DNA from 2 places in the Bacillus pumilus genome. Region 2 is predicted to be linked to the other one. Evidence: riboswitches for the same ligand, from Rfam matches in the RefSeq annotation. Region 2 holds a riboswitch; the other holds the start of a gene.
The links. A riboswitch is a leader RNA that binds a small molecule or an ion and turns the genes downstream of it on or off. The one in region 2 is predicted to bind S-adenosylmethionine.
Positions count from the first base shown of each region.

Region 1: it holds a riboswitch for S-adenosylmethionine, as region 2 does, so the genes downstream of both, CKW02_RS05935 (methionine biosynthesis PLP-dependent protein) here and CKW02_RS19200 (5-methyltetrahydropteroyltriglutamate--homocysteine S-methyltransferase) in region 2, are expected to answer to the same signal.

Region 1 covers NZ_LT906438.1:1,187,498-1,195,185, reverse strand. The annotation lists gene CKW02_RS20440 (collagen-like domain-containing protein) at 1-384, shown strand, start outside; gene CKW02_RS20115 (hypothetical protein) at 418-762, shown strand; tRNA gene CKW02_RS05945 (tRNA-Val) at 1,335-1,407, opposite strand; gene metC (cystathionine beta-lyase) at 1,537-2,715, opposite strand; gene CKW02_RS05935 (methionine biosynthesis PLP-dependent protein) at 2,712-3,830, opposite strand; SAM riboswitch class I at 3,910-4,031, opposite strand; gene CKW02_RS05930 (alpha/beta hydrolase) at 4,253-4,993, shown strand; gene CKW02_RS05925 (YjcG family protein) at 5,046-5,561, shown strand; gene CKW02_RS05920 (GNAT family N-acetyltransferase) at 5,568-6,002, shown strand; gene CKW02_RS05915 (hypothetical protein) at 6,086-6,343, opposite strand; gene CKW02_RS05910 (UvrD-helicase domain-containing protein) at 6,470-7,688, shown strand, end outside.
Region 2 covers NZ_LT906438.1:3,662,791-3,670,478, forward strand. The annotation lists gene CKW02_RS19175 (DUF3298 and DUF4163 domain-containing protein) at 1-596, opposite strand, end outside; gene CKW02_RS19180 (MurR/RpiR family transcriptional regulator) at 758-1,615, shown strand; gene garR (2-hydroxy-3-oxopropionate reductase) at 1,814-2,707, shown strand; gene CKW02_RS19190 (four-carbon acid sugar kinase family protein) at 2,715-4,136, shown strand; gene CKW02_RS19195 (gluconate:H+ symporter) at 4,189-5,508, shown strand; SAM riboswitch class I at 5,589-5,701, shown strand; gene CKW02_RS19200 (5-methyltetrahydropteroyltriglutamate--homocysteine S-methyltransferase) at 5,789-6,913, shown strand; gene CKW02_RS19205 (aryl-phospho-beta-d-glucosidase) at 6,968-7,688, opposite strand, start outside.

The DNA of each region.
Region 1 (7,688 bases), 1.4 Mb from region 2:
CAAATTGTTCCTGTTTCAGAAGGCTGCTGCTTTACTCTTACGTTTGCAGGTGATGTGCGAGCACAAGGTGTATTAGTTGCATCGGTTTCCTTCCCACCACAAACATGCCCACCATTAATCACTAATACGGGTACTGCTGAAGGAACAGTGACAACTAACCCAATATTTACAGAGGGTATTCCGCATATTATAGCGGTATCTAACCAACCTCAAAGTGTCTTTCAAAATTATTCATTAACAGTTTGTGCACCACCAGGAGCGACTACCGCATGTATTACTTTTCAAAATATTGGTGATCCGTCTGAAGGTAGTCAGGCCCTAGTCGACAATGTTGTCTTTAAAAATGCAGGTGGCCCATGCGATACGTGTGTTCAAAACTTCTAATATTAAAGAGTTGGCAAAGGCATGTGAGTAAATATGGCTAGGAACTGCGGATGCGGAAGAAGAGTTTATAAAGAAGGAGATTTCATTGTTAAAACAAGCTGCCCTGAAATCACTTTAGAAATTATCCAAAAGGAAGATTTGTGTTTTCAAGTTAAAGGAAAAGTATCATGCAATACACTTCCTTTACAACATGTTAATGTAAATTTATCAAGTTCATCTGAAAGTATTTTAGAACCTCAAATATCTACTACTGATAAAGATGGAGGTTTTTCATCAGAATTAAATTTATTAAAGAAATCAACAAAAGAAGTTAAAATCACAGCAACTGTAATTTCTAATAAATCACCTGTAACTAAGTCCATCACCATCAACCCTTAAAGAGACTCATAAAAAGAACGCTAAATTCTTACAAAAAGAGGGGTTAATTTTACATTGACCCCTACTTTCTTAGATCCTTTATTCTTCAAGTAACTAAATGATTCCAAGGGCTGTGGAAAGATTAAATGTAGCTTGCTTTTTTAATTTATAGTATCAATCCTTCTTTAACCCCAATTCTTGGCATACCTCTAAATCTTTAACCAGGCATGACGTGAGATACTTTTTCTCGATTATATTATAATCAAGTTCATCAAGACTGTTCTTCAATGCTCGTTCAATCTGACGTAATTTAAAGCCCATTTATTGCTTCTTGAGGCTGGTGAGAGCATTAATGCTATTCAGAAAAGAGCGGGATATGCTAGTGCTAAAACAACATGAGATATTTATGGTCATGCTACATATAAATTAGAATTTAACAACGCAGAACACTTAAATCGTTCTGATCCTAAAAATACTGAGAAACAATCTGGTGGATAAAGTTCGGCCCTCATTCGTCCCCAATCAAAAGAAACAGAACGAATATTCGTTGTCAAAAAAAACAAAAAACCCTTGCTAGGCAAGGGTTTCAACGATGATTCCGACTGGGCTCGAACCAGCGACCTCTACCCTGTCAAGGTAGCGCTCTCCCAGCTGAGCTACGGAATCAAGTTATGTATCAGTTCTGGGCTTTCTGTTACTGACAGTCTCTATTATATAACTATCATGATACATCGTCAATGGTTTTATTGAAAAAAGGTCAAAAAGCCGGCGGCTGTGCCGGCTTTTTTCTCTCCTTTATGATTGGTTGACAAGAACGGGCTTTAGTTGATCGAGTGCTTGTTTGAAGTCGCGTTTGAGGTCTTCTCCGTTTTCTACTCCTACACTTAATCGAAGTAAACCGTCCGTAATCCCTCTTTTTTCTCTTTCTTCTTTTGGCATAGCGGCATGTGACATTTTGGCCGGGTATGACAGAATGGATTCGACGGCGCCTAGGCTGACGGCGAATACTGGTAATGTGACAGCATCCACTAATTCTTTGACCGCTGCTTCGTTTTCTAATTCAAATGAAAGAACTGCTCCAGCTCCGCTTGCTTGCTTTCGCTGAATGTCTGCACCAGGATGGTCATCTAAGCCTGGATAATATACTTTTTTCACCGCAGGATGCTCTTTGAGGAATGAAGAGAGTTCAAATGCCGTTTGGCTTGCTTTTTCTAATCTGACCTGAAGGGTTTTTAACCCTCTTAATACGAGCCAGCAATCCTGCACGCCAAGGACCGCACCGAAGGAGTTTTGCAGCGAATAAAGCTCCTCACCCAGTTTCTCGTCTTTCACTACAGCTAACCCTGACAGTACATCACTATGACCGCTCAAAAATTTCGTTGCGCTGTGCAGGACAACGTCAACACCAAGATCGAGCGGACGCTGAAGAGCGGGTGTTAAAAATGTATTATCTAAAAATGTCAGACAGTCATGTTCTTTGGCAAGCTGGACGACTCCCCCAATATCCGTAATCCCTAGAGTCGGGTTTGACGGCGTTTCCATGTAAATGACTTTTGTATTCGATTGAATGCCTCTTTTGATTTCAGTCAAATCCGTCATGTCCACAAAGGTATGCTCAATGCCAAATCGCGAAAGAACTTGGGTGATCATCCGAAATGTACCACCGTACACATCTCTTGTGACAAGGACGTGATCTCCTTTTGATAATAGAAGAAAAGCGGTTGAGATGGCTGCCATGCCTGATGCAAAAGCAAGCCCTCGAGTTCCTCCTTCTAGCGCCGCAATCGTATCCTCTAATGCTTGACGTGTAGGAGTCCCCGACCTTGAGTAATCATATTGACCAAAATCATCAAAGCTGCTTTGATGAAAGGTGGACGCATGCTGAATCGGCACACTGACTGCACCTGTTGAACGGTCTGTTTTGAATGCATTATGAACGAGTTGGGTTTCGAATGTCCAATCATGTGTGGTCATTTGGCATGTACCTCCTCTTTTACTTGTGATAGTGCCTGCTTTAGGTCTGCCTTCAGGTCATCTACGTGCTCAATACCAACGGAGAAACGGAGCAGTTTGTTACACACACCGTTTGCAATGCGAATTTCCTCAGGAATATCCATGTGCGTTTGCGTCGCAGGATACGTAATGAAGCTTTCGATTCCGCCAAGACTTTCAGCAAAACATATCGTTTTCAGCTGCTTTAAAAATGGATTGACCCAGTCCTCTTCGGCTACACGGAATGACAGCATTCCTCCCTTGCCTGGGTAAAGGACATCTTGAATTTCTGGCTGTTTCTTTAGAAACTCAGCTAGCTCCTTCGCATTTGCCTCGTGCTGGCGCATTCTAAGAGCCAGTGTTTTCATCCCTCTCATTAACAGCCATGAGTCAAATGGAGATAAAACGGCGCCAATTGCGTTTTGATGCTGGAACATGTCTTCAGAGAGCTTCTCTCCTTTTGTCACCACAAGCCCGGCAAGAACGTCATTGTGTCCACCTAAATATTTGGTTGCACTATGGATGACAATGTCCGCTCCAAGCGTAATCGGCTTTTGCAAAACGGGTGTGTAAAAGGTGTTATCGACAATGACCAAAGCGCCATGTTCTTTTGCAATCTTCGCTATTTTTTGAATATCCGCTTCCTGCATAAGTGGATTTGTCGGCGTTTCAATAAAGACTGCTTTTGTGTTTGGCGTGATTTTAGAGCGTAAACAGTCTTCATCTGAAAAATCATCGTAAAGAAAACGTAAGCCGTACTTTTTCCATTCGTTTTCAAACAAACGGTATGTACCGCCATATAGGTCTGATGAGACGATGAGTTCATCACCGCTTTCAAATAGCGCCATGATCGTTTGGATCGCAGCCATTCCCGAACTGAAGGCAAATCCGGCCGTCCCTTTTTCGAGTGAAGCAATCGCATCCTCTACAAGCTGTCTTGTTGGGTTTTTCGTACGAATGTAATCAAATCCGGTTGATTCCCCTATGCCTCTATGTCTGTAGGCTGTTGAAAGATAAACGGGGGGACTGACCGTACCAGTCGCCTCTTCGCTGCGGTTTCCAATTTGCGCTAATGTCGTTTCCACATGTTCTGTCATTTGACACCATCCTAAGTAAAAATCTGATTTCAAAACAGAAAACCCCTTCTTCATAAGAAGAAGGGGTTTTAATCGCTTCCTCTTATCTTCCAAGCAAAAAAGCTGCTTGCTGGATTTAGCACCTTGGTACATCACATGAAGTGATGCATACCGGTTGCTGAGGTTTCAAAGGGCCAGTCCCTCCACCTCTCACGATAAGAATGTGTTGTCTGTCTGTTCTAATTCCTAATACTGTAACGCATTAAATCTCATTTTTCAAGAGGAATCTGAACAATTAATTGAAATTTTCTGTATTTTATAACAGATTCGGTGTTAACTGAATTGATTGCATGTTAGCATATAGGAACAACGCTATTTTTCATGTTACAATGAATGGAAACGTTTCACTTTGTGATGAAATCGGTTAGCTGGAGGAATGGATTATGGTGAAGAAAACAGGCATTATTCAAGAAGAAACATTACATTCAAAAGAACTTGGGGCGGATGTGACCCTTTTGATCTATTTGCCAGTCAATTATTCCCCCCTTTATACATATCATGTCATCATTGCCCAGGATGGTCATGATTATTTCCGCTTAGGCAAAATAGGCAGACAGGCAGAAGAATTGATGCAAAACAAAGAAATGGAACGCTCCATTATCATTGGTGTTCCTTATGAAAATGTCACGGAAAGACGGAATACGTATCATCCAGACGGCACAAAATTTGAAGCGTATAAACGCTTTTTAGCAAATGAACTTGTCCCTTATATTGATACGCATTATCCAACCTATCAAATTGGCTCAGGTCGCACGTTTATTGGTGATTCACTAGGTGCTACAATTTCTCTTATGACAGCGATTGATTATCCTTCTTTATTTGGCGGACTCATTTTGCAGTCACCTTACGTTGATGAGTCAGTCTTAGAAGCTGTTAAACAGTCGACAGCCCTTTCTCATTATGCAATTATCCATCAAATTGGACTGGAAGAAACGGCTGTGAAAACGACAGATGGCCAAGTGCTTGATTTTATTCAGCCAAACGACGATTTAAAGGCACTTCTTGAACAGTCAGGTGCGGATTATTTATTTGAGACATTCGAAGGGGATCATAAATGGACGTTTTGGCAGCCGCTCATTGCGCCTTCGTTAAAAAGAATGCTCCCATATTCGTTAATCAACTGAATTTTGTTATAATAAACAATAATAAATACTTTCTTAATCAGGAGGGAACAAGATGAAATACGGAGTTGTTATATTTCCATCAAAAAAATTGCAAGATATTGCGAACTCTTACCGGAAGCGTTATGATCCGAACTATGCACTCATACCGCCTCATTTAACACTTAGAACACCTTTTGAATTAACGGATCTAGAAGCGGCTGAGGTCGTCTCAACGTTAAGAGAGTATGCAAAAAATGTTTCTCCTATTACGTTACGTATTAAAAAATTCAGTTCATTCGCTCCTGTAAACAACGTCATTTATATGAAAGTAGAACCGAACGAGGAAATCATGGCGCTCAATGAAAGATTGTACGCAGATCCACTTGAAGGTACACCTGAATATGCCTTTGTTCCGCATGTAACAGTGGCTCAAAAACTATCAGATGATGAGCATTCAGACGTACTTGGCACATTAAAGCTGAGAAAGATTGACCATGAAGAAACAGTGGATCGCTTCCACCTTTTATATCAATTAGAGAACGGATCTTGGACCGTCTATGAAACATTTATTTTAGGAGAAGAGGGTTAAGTACACTTGAAAACAGTCATCGCAACAGCACAAACACAACGAGAAGATGCATATTACGTTCGAAAAGAAGTATTCGTCAAAGAACAAGAAGTCCCAATAGAGATTGAAATAGATGAACTAGAAGACGAGGCCATTCATTTTGTCATTTATAACGATGAAATGAAGCCTCAGGCAGCCGCTAGATTGCGGATCATTGAAGGGCCAAAGGCAAAGCTAGAACGAATTTGTGTGTTAAAAGAGGCGCGCGCTTTCGGCCTTGGCCACAAACTATTAGAAGCGCTGGAAACAGAAGCCATTGCGAATGGAGCGAAGGAAGCGGTTATGCACGCACAAGTCCAAGCTCTTCCTTTCTACGAAAAGAAAGGCTACAAAGCCGTATCTGAACCGTTTGAAGAAGCAGGAATCGCACATGTCAAAATGACAAAAACACTGTCTGTTTGACCAAAAGAAAAAGCCAGAGCATTCATGATGCCCTGGCTTTTCTTTCTTTATCATCGTTCGTCAATGGAAGAAAGCGCAATCATTTATATATACGTATTAATATGAACGCCTTTACCTTCCTCCATAAACATATCTCGTACAAAGCGTTCCCGCTTTTTTTGTTGTACTTTCGTTTCCGCTTCTGTCACTAAGTCCTCTTTTTTCTCCAGCTCTCTGTATATCTTGTCATGAAAGGTGCGAGTAACCTTAGTTACTTTCGCGTAGTCTTCTTTATCCTGAGGAGCAGGACGATTGATATATTGAAAATACAGATCCGGCTGAATCGGGGCTATATATCCCATCAAGAACGCCTCCTTTGCTTCTCTTCTACTCTACTATTCCCTAATTATGACTGTTTGAAACACGTCTCATTTGATATGATTAGATGTGTTTCTTTTTAAGATTGATTAACTATTGGAGGACTAGCTTTGAAATGCGCACGACGACATGATCGAACAATCTCATTACATACGTATTCGAGAGAACATTATCAATTCCTCCATGACGAGGGAAAAAAAGGGCACTTATTCTGCCCATATTGCGGACAACCAGTCTTTTTCAGATTAAATATACATGAAGAACCTGCCTTTATTCATAAACATATGTCTCAGCAAGAGCTGTGTGAACAAGCAGAAGAACAAGAAGATCAGAAAAAACACGCAGAACAAAAGGAAAGTGCTTCTTATAAAGAACTTGGGGGCTTCCGTTTTCCAACAGGTAAACAAATCATCTCGCAAACGAATGAATCATATGACTGGCAGGAACCAAAGTCGATTCAATTTAGTGATGCGATACATTTAGAAGAGAATGAACAAGCACATACCATCGATCTCTTTCCGCATATCACCTTTAGTACACCACAGCTTCAAGCTGTCACACATAAAGACGGTCCGATGCTAGTGCTGGCTGGCGCTGGCAGCGGGAAAACAAGAGTCCTGACAGCAAGAGCGGCTTATCTCATGTCACATCATCATATTCCTGCTCACCATATCTTACTCGTGACTTTCACCACAAAAGCCAGCAGTGAAATGAAAGAAAGACTGCGCAAGCAATATCAGCTTCACCCATCACAAGCAAGCCAAGTGGTGACAGGCACTTTCCACAGTCTTTTTTATAAAATGCTGCTTCACGATGACGCAAACAAATGGAACGGCCAGCACCTGATCAAGTTTGATTGGCAGAAGGAACAGTACATTCGGAAAGCCATCATGAATGAAGGACTAGATGAAAAAAACTACCCTACCGATCAAGTCCTGCAATCGATCGGCTTTTGGAAAAATGCTTTTTTACCAGGCGAGCTTCCTGATTTGAAGGATGAAAAAGAAAAACACATGTGGACGATCTATCAATCTTATGAACAGCAAAAACAAGACAATCAGCAATTTGACTTTGATGACATGGCCATTGCCTGCTTGCACATGCTGACAGAACAGCCTGAACTACTGAAACGATATCAAGAACGGTTCAAGTATATTTTGGTGGATGAATTTCAGGATATAAATCCAGTTCAATATCAATTGATTCAGCTATTAGCTGGAGAAACTGAGCAGCTATTTTGTGTCGGTGATGATGATCAAGCCATTTATGCGTTTAGGGGCAGTAACCCTGCTTTCATTCTTGAATTCAAACGGGACTACCCTTCGGCTC
Region 2 (7,688 bases):
GCAATTCCCTTTTTCGTGAAGTAATACTGCGTGTTGTAGTTGATTTCAATGTCTCTTTTTTTCAGGTTCGCATAGAATTTACTTTTATGTTTCTTTGTATAATTATAGACATAATCTCTCACTTTCGTAAGCTTTTTCTTTGTTTTCACAACGTCTGTCAAGAACAGCTGCTTTGTCTTTTTCTTTGTTAACACATAGTTCATGCTGGAAACCATCGTATCTCCATGCATTCCACCATCATTCATGTAATCATAGTTTAAGATACTGAGCTTCTTCCCATTGTTAAATTTCGTTTTAAACGATCTCTCGTAAGTGATCTTCCCAAAGCCTTCCTTTTTCGCTTCGTCCTTTAAGAACAAGTACGTAGAATAAGAGAATGCGATATCTTCTTTTAAATCACGATTGATGGTTTTCATATGCGCCTTGCTTAGGTTTTTCACCTGTGCATATTTGAATGTTTTTTTCTTTTTATAATAGTGTGTGCTTACTTTTGCTTTTTTTGCTTGTTTGGCATCCGCAGATCCAACTGGCGCAAACAACGAAACAATCAGTGAAAAAATGATCAGACTGATCGTTAGGCCTTTTTTCATTGTCATAGTAAAAACCCCCATTTTTGTCTATTACCAATAGAGTATACCATGACAAAAGAACCAAAAAAAGCAGTATTTACATTTTATTCTTTCTTTTCCCACTTCGGGTTTGTTTACCGTTTTCATAAGTTCCTGTATGCTTAATGTAGAATGCTAGATGAAGTGTGGTGTTTATCATAGAAGAGAATATTTTTAGTCACATTCGGACGACGTTTCATAGTTTGTCTCCGACCCAAAAAAAGATTGCCAATTACATTTTAGAAAATCCTCAGAAAGTTGTGCTTCATTCCATTAGTGCACTCGCTGCTGAATGCAATACTAGTGAAACGACGATCTTTCGGTTTCTACGAAAAATTGGCTATGAATCGTACCAAGTGTTTCGTGTCCATGTCGCACAGGATATTGCAACCAATACGCCTCAATCCATATACGGTGAGATCGAGGCATCCGATAGTGTAGCTGACATTAAACATAAGGTCATAGAGTTAACAACAAACTCTATTCAAGATATGAAGCATATATTAGAAGACCAAGCCGTCACACAATTCATTGAACAAATGAAGCAGGCACATAAAACCGTCTTCTTTGGAGCAGGTGCATCCAGCTTTATTGCTGGAGATGCTTATCATAAATTCCTCCAGCTTGGTTTTGAAGTGAGTCTATGCAGTGATCCGCATATGATGAACATGATTGCTACTCACGCCACGGAACACGATTTTATCGTTGCGATCTCCCATTCAGGAGAGAGTAGAGAAATTCTTGATGCCGTGCAATTTGCTAAAGAAAAGGGAGCAAAGGTTGCCTCTATCACCAGCTATCCGAAATCAGAGCTCGCAAAGCGATCTGACTTTCATCTGCTCAGTTCTTCCAGGGAGACAACCTATCGATCTGACTCTATGATCTCCCGTATTAACCAGCTTGTAATCATTGATGTACTATACGTCGCCGCTGTTTTAGAACTAGGATCAGATGCCATTGAAAACGTGAAACAATCTCGATTAGCCGTAGCTAAAAATAAAACATGAACGCAAAAGGCCGGAGCTGATTCCGGTCTTTTTTTGTGACTTTTCTCATATTTTCCGTTGACACGTTCCTATCACGTCATGTACATTAAATGAACAATAGTTTATTTCCTACTATTAAAACAAAAATATAGTATATATACTAACAAAAGAAAAAGAAAGCGCTTTTTATAAGGGTTTTCTATATAGGAGGCGTTCAATGTGACAAAGAAAATTGGATTCATTGGATTAGGTATTATGGGAAAGCCTATGGCACTCAATCTATTAAAAGCCGGTCATACTGTGACTGTTTTCGATCTAAATGAGGAAGCGATTCGAGCGTTACAAGAAGCCGGAGCAAAAGGTGCTGTTTCAGCAGCTGATGCCGCTTCTGAAAGCGATATCATCATCACAATGCTTCCTAAAGGAGAGCATGTAGAGGCAGTTGTTGCAGGTGATCATGGCATTTTAACTACAGCTAAACCTGGCACTGTTGTCGTAGATATGAGCTCAATTTCCCCTGTTACTTCTAGAGCTTTAGCTGCTCTTACAAAACAGCATCAGGTGGAATTTATCGACGCACCTGTCAGCGGCGGAGAACCGAAGGCAATAGACGGAACACTTGCCATCATGGCTGGCGGCGAAGAAACCATCTTTGAGCAAGTGAAGGATGTCCTGCTTGCGATGGGCACAGAAGTTGTATTAGTTGGCACAAATGGAAGCGGAACAACAGCGAAGCTCGCCAATCAAATCATCGTCAACTTAAATATTGCCGCTATGTCCGAGGCGCTCGTTCTTGCCGCTAAATCGGGCATTGCCATTGACAAAATGTATGAAGCCATTCGCGGCGGGCTGGCAGGAAGTGCCGTTCTCGATGCAAAGGTCCCTCTCATCTTAGAACGAAACTTTGAACCAGGCGGACGTATCGACATCAACTTAAAGGATTTAACCAATGTGATGGAAACTGCTCATGATATCGGCGTTCCTCTCCCGCTTTCTAGCCAGCTGCTTGAAATCTTCCACGCCCTCAAAGCGGACGGAAAATCTGGGCTTGACCATGGCGGCATCGTTCAATATTACGAAAAAATGGCTCATGTCGAAGTGAAGAAAGGATGAGATGGTCATGAAGAAAAGCACTGACATACTGAATGCCATTCCGAAAGCGGATGCAAAGATCATTCAATCAGCACACGAACAAGCACTGAACAGCTTTCATCATAAAGTCATTGTATTAGATGATGATCCAACAGGGATTCAAACCGTACATAGCGTCTCTGTTTTCACCGATTGGTCAGAAGAAAGCATCGAAGCCGGTTTTCTTGAAGACAGCCGCATGTTCTTTATTTTGACCAATTCTCGCAGCATGACAGAGAAGGAAACGACTGCTGTGCACGAAACAATCGCTTCAACAATTGTGAAGGTAGCGGAACGGGTTGATCAGAATTTCATTATTGTCAGCCGAGGAGATTCCACTCTTCGTGGACACTTTCCTCTGGAAACTGAAGTACTCAGAACCACGATTGAACAACAAAGCTCCCGCCAATTCGATGGAGAAATCCTTCTTCCTTTTTTCCAAGAAGGTGGACGATTGACGATCAACAATATTCATTACGTCCAAGAAGGACACGAATTAATTCCTGCTGGTGAAACAGAATTTGCACGAGATCGCACATTCGGCTTTCAATCATCTCATCTCGGAGAATGGATTGAAGAAAAGTCAGACGGTTCGTTCACGAAAGAGAACACCACCTACATTTCGTTAGATGATCTACGGGCTTTACGAATTGATCAAATAAAAAAACAGCTCATGAGTGTGACCGATTTTAAAAAGGTGGTTGTAAACGCTGTGGACTATGACGATGTCAAAGTCTTTGTCACCGCTCTCATTAAGGCCATTCAAGCAGGAAAGCAACTCATGTTCAGAAGTGCGGCGGCACTTACAAAAGTTCTTGGCGGTATAGAGGATCGTGCCTTATTAACAAGACATGACTTGATACAAGAACAAAGCCCGCACGGTGGTCTCATTATGATTGGTTCTCATGTGAAGAAGACAACAGATCAATTAAAAGCGCTTCAACAAAATAAAGAGGTAGCTTTTATTGAGTTTAATACACATCTCGTGCTGGAGCCTGAACTATTTCATCAAGAAATTGACCGCGTGATTCAGCAAACTGAGGCATTATTAGCATCTGGTCAATCTGTGGCGGTTTATACAAGAAGAGAACGGCTTGATCTTGGGGATGATCGTCAGGAGGAAGAATTAAAGCTCTCTGTAAAGATTAGTGATGCTGTGACAAGCATTGTCCAGCGTCTCACAATTCGCCCTAAGTATCTCATTGCCAAAGGTGGCATTACCTCCAGTGATATTGGAACTAGAGGACTTCACGTGAAACGCGCAACTGTGGCAGGGCAGATCAGACCAGGCATTCCCGTTTGGCAAACAGGCGAAGATAGTAAATTCCCTTTCATGTCTTATGTGATTTTCCCGGGAAATGTTGGTTCAAGGGATACGTTAAAAGAAGCTGTAGACATACTTGAAGGATAAAGCATAGGGGGCGTTTTCGCGCTCCCTTATGCACCACAAAGGAGGAAAGATCATGTCGTTAGTGTTTATCGGACTTGGCGTTTTATTATTGCTTTTACTCATGGTTGTCTTTAAGTTAAACGCTTTCATATCTTTGATTATTGTTTCTTTAATTGTTGCTGTTTTAGAAGGAATGTCTCCGCTTGAAGCGATTGCTTCCGTCGAAAAAGGACTCGGCAGTACGCTCGGGCACCTCGCACTTGTTCTCGGTTTTGGGGCGATGCTTGGTAAATTGATGGCTGATTCTGGCGGAGCTCAGCGTATTGCGATGACACTCATTGACCGATTCGGTATTGGAAAAATTCAATGGGCAACGATGCTGACGGGATTTGTGATCGGAATTGCTCTATTTTATGAAACCGGATTCATTATCTTAATTCCACTAGTCTTTACGATCGCACAAGCTGCAAGACTACCTGTGCTTTATGTGGGTATGCCGCTCGTCGCTGCACTCATCACCACACATGGCTTCCTCCCTCCTCACCCAGGGCCGACTGCCATTGCAAATGTATTTCAAGCAAACATGGGACAAACCTTATTAGTTGGGATTATTTTAGCGATTCCTGCTGTTTTAATAGGCGGACTTCTCTTTACGAAACTATTTAAAAAAGATCAGTTGCACGCACATATTCCAAAGAACTTATTTAATCCAAAGGAATTTACAGAAGAAGAAATGCCAAGCTTCGGCATTAGCATTTTCACCGCTGTTTTGCCTGTATTGCTCATGACATTCAGAGCAGTTTTAGAAATTTTCTTCCCGTCCTCCCCATTACTGCCAACCGCTGAGTTTTTAGGTGAACCGGCGATTGCACTGTTAATCTCCGTGCTCCTTGCTATCTACACGTTTGGACTTGGCAGAGGCAAGAGCATGCAGGATGTGATGAAATCGATCACAGATTCTATCGGTTCTATTGCCATGATTTTATTAATTATTGCAGGTGGCGGCGCCTTTAAACAGGTGCTCATTGATAGCGGGGTTGATCAATACATTGCAGGAATCATGCAAGGAAGCACGCTTTCTCCACTGCTTCTCACATGGCTGATTGCTGCGGTCCTTCGTGTATCTTTAGGATCAGCCACCGTCGCCGGTCTCACAGCGGCTGGCATTTCTGCTCCTTTGATTGGATTGACAGGTGTGAGCCCAGAATTAATGGTGATCGCAACAGGTGCCGGCAGTATTACGTTCTCTCACGTGAATGATGCGGGTTTCTGGATTTACAAAGAATACTTTAACCTGTCCATGGCCCAAACCTTTAAAACGTGGACATTGATGGTGACCGTTCTTTCACTTGTCGGACTAGCGGGTGTTCTCGTCGCTGATTTGTTCATGTAGAAAATTAACTGTAAAAACCATTGACTTTCTCTCGGAAAAGTTGAATAATTATGTTTATTAAGAAAATTGAATCAAAGGTAACCTTATTAAGAGTGGTGGAGGGACTGGCCCTGTGAAACCCGGCAACCGCTGTTCCTCGGAACAGAATGGTGCTAATTCCTTAAGCAAGCAGATGCTTGTTTGAAGATAAGGCAGAGTTCTCTCAGTATATGATGCTCTTCCTTATCCAAGGAAGAGCTTTTTTATTTGATTTTTAACCTTTAGAAAGAAGGGATTCAGCATGACACAAGTACAAACCATTGGAAAGAAAACAACGAAACCGCCATTTCGCGCAGATCAAGTAGGCAGTTTACTTCGTTCAGAACGTATCAAGGAAGCACGCAAGCAAAAAGCAGACGGCACACTGACAGCAGAGCAGCTCCGACAAATTGAAAATGAAGAAATCACTCGTATTGTTGAGAAGCAAAAGGAAATTGGATTAGAGGTTGTCACAGATGGCGAATTCAGACGTGCTTGGTGGCATTTTGACTTTCTTGAGGGGCTCGATGGGGTCGAAGGATTTGAAGCGGATCAAGGTATTCAATTCCACAATACGACGACAAAAGCACGGGGCATCAAAGTAACGGGCAAAATTGATTTTACAGATCATCCAATGCTGGAGGATTATCGATTCCTTCACAGCATCGCTGGGGATCATACGGCTAAAATGACGATTCCAAGTCCGAATATGCTCTTTTTCCGTGGAAAGCTTGAAGAAGGAGTATACGACAGCCTAGAGGCATTCCACCATGATGTGGCACAGGCGTATAAGAAGGCCATCCGTGCTTTTTATGATGCAGGCTGCCGCTACTTGCAGCTGGATGATACAGCATGGGCCGTGTTCTTTTCTGAAAAAGGGCATGAACAAATCAAAGCCTTTGGCCGAGAAGAAGATGAACTGCGTGAGTCATTTGCGAAAACAATCAATGAAGCAGTTGCCGATCGTCCAGAGGATTTGGTGATCACTATGCACATTTGCCGTGGTAACTTTAAATCGACGTGGGCAGCTGAAGGCGGTTATGAAGCAGCGGCAGAAACGATTTTTGACGGCTTAGATCTGGATGGTCTCTTTTTAGAATTCGACGACGATCGTTCTGGCGGTTTTGAACCCCTTCGCTATGTGAAGAACCCAAACCTCCAAATCGTACTAGGGCTTGTCACTTCAAAATATGGTGAGCTTGAGCCTGCTGAACAGATTAAAAAACGAATCAAGGAAGCAGCTCAATACGTTGACATTAACCAGATTTGCTTGAGTCCGCAATGCGGGTTCGCCTCAACGGAGGAAGGCAATTTGTTAACAGAAGAGCAGCAATGGGAAAAGCTTCGTCATGTGATTGAGATTGCAGATCAAGTGTGGACTTCATAGTCCCCTTGACGAAAAAAAGACAAACCGCAGTATGAACGGTTTGTCTTTTTTCTTTTATGCATCTAAATGATTACCATTTGTCGCAATCACTTGTTTATACCAATCGAAGCTTTTCTTTTTCTTTCTATCTAATGTACCTTTTCCTTCGTTATCACGGTCGACATAAATGAAGCCGTAGCGTTTTTTCATTTCAGCTGTTGATGCGCTGACAAGGTCAATTGGGCCCCAGCTTGTATAACCCATCAAGTCTACTCCGTCTGCAATGGCTTCTCTCGCCTCTAGCAAATGGCTTCTGAGGTAATCAATTCGGTAATCGTCTTGAATGGAACCGTCTTCTTCTACTTGATCGACAGCTCCCAATCCATTTTCTACGATAAACAATGGTTTTTGGTAGCGGTCATATAGTTGGTTTAGTGTTGTACGAAGTCCTTTTGGATCAATTTGCCAGCCCCAATCACTTGCTTCTAGATAAGGGTTTTTCACGCCTTCAAATAGGTTACCACCAGTCACTTGTCCAAGAATCTCTGGATCTGTACTTGTCACAAAGCTCATGTAATAGCTGAAGCCAATATAGTCCACTGTATGGTTTCTTAGGATGTCTTCATCACCATCTTGGATCTCAATATGAATTCCATTTTCGCGGAAGTATCGTTTCATGTAACCTGGGTAGTAGCCTCTTGCCTGTACATCTGAGAAGAACAATGTTTTACGATCTTGATCAATCGCTGCAAACATATCTTCTGGTCTTGAGCTGTACGGATAAGTTGTCATCGCT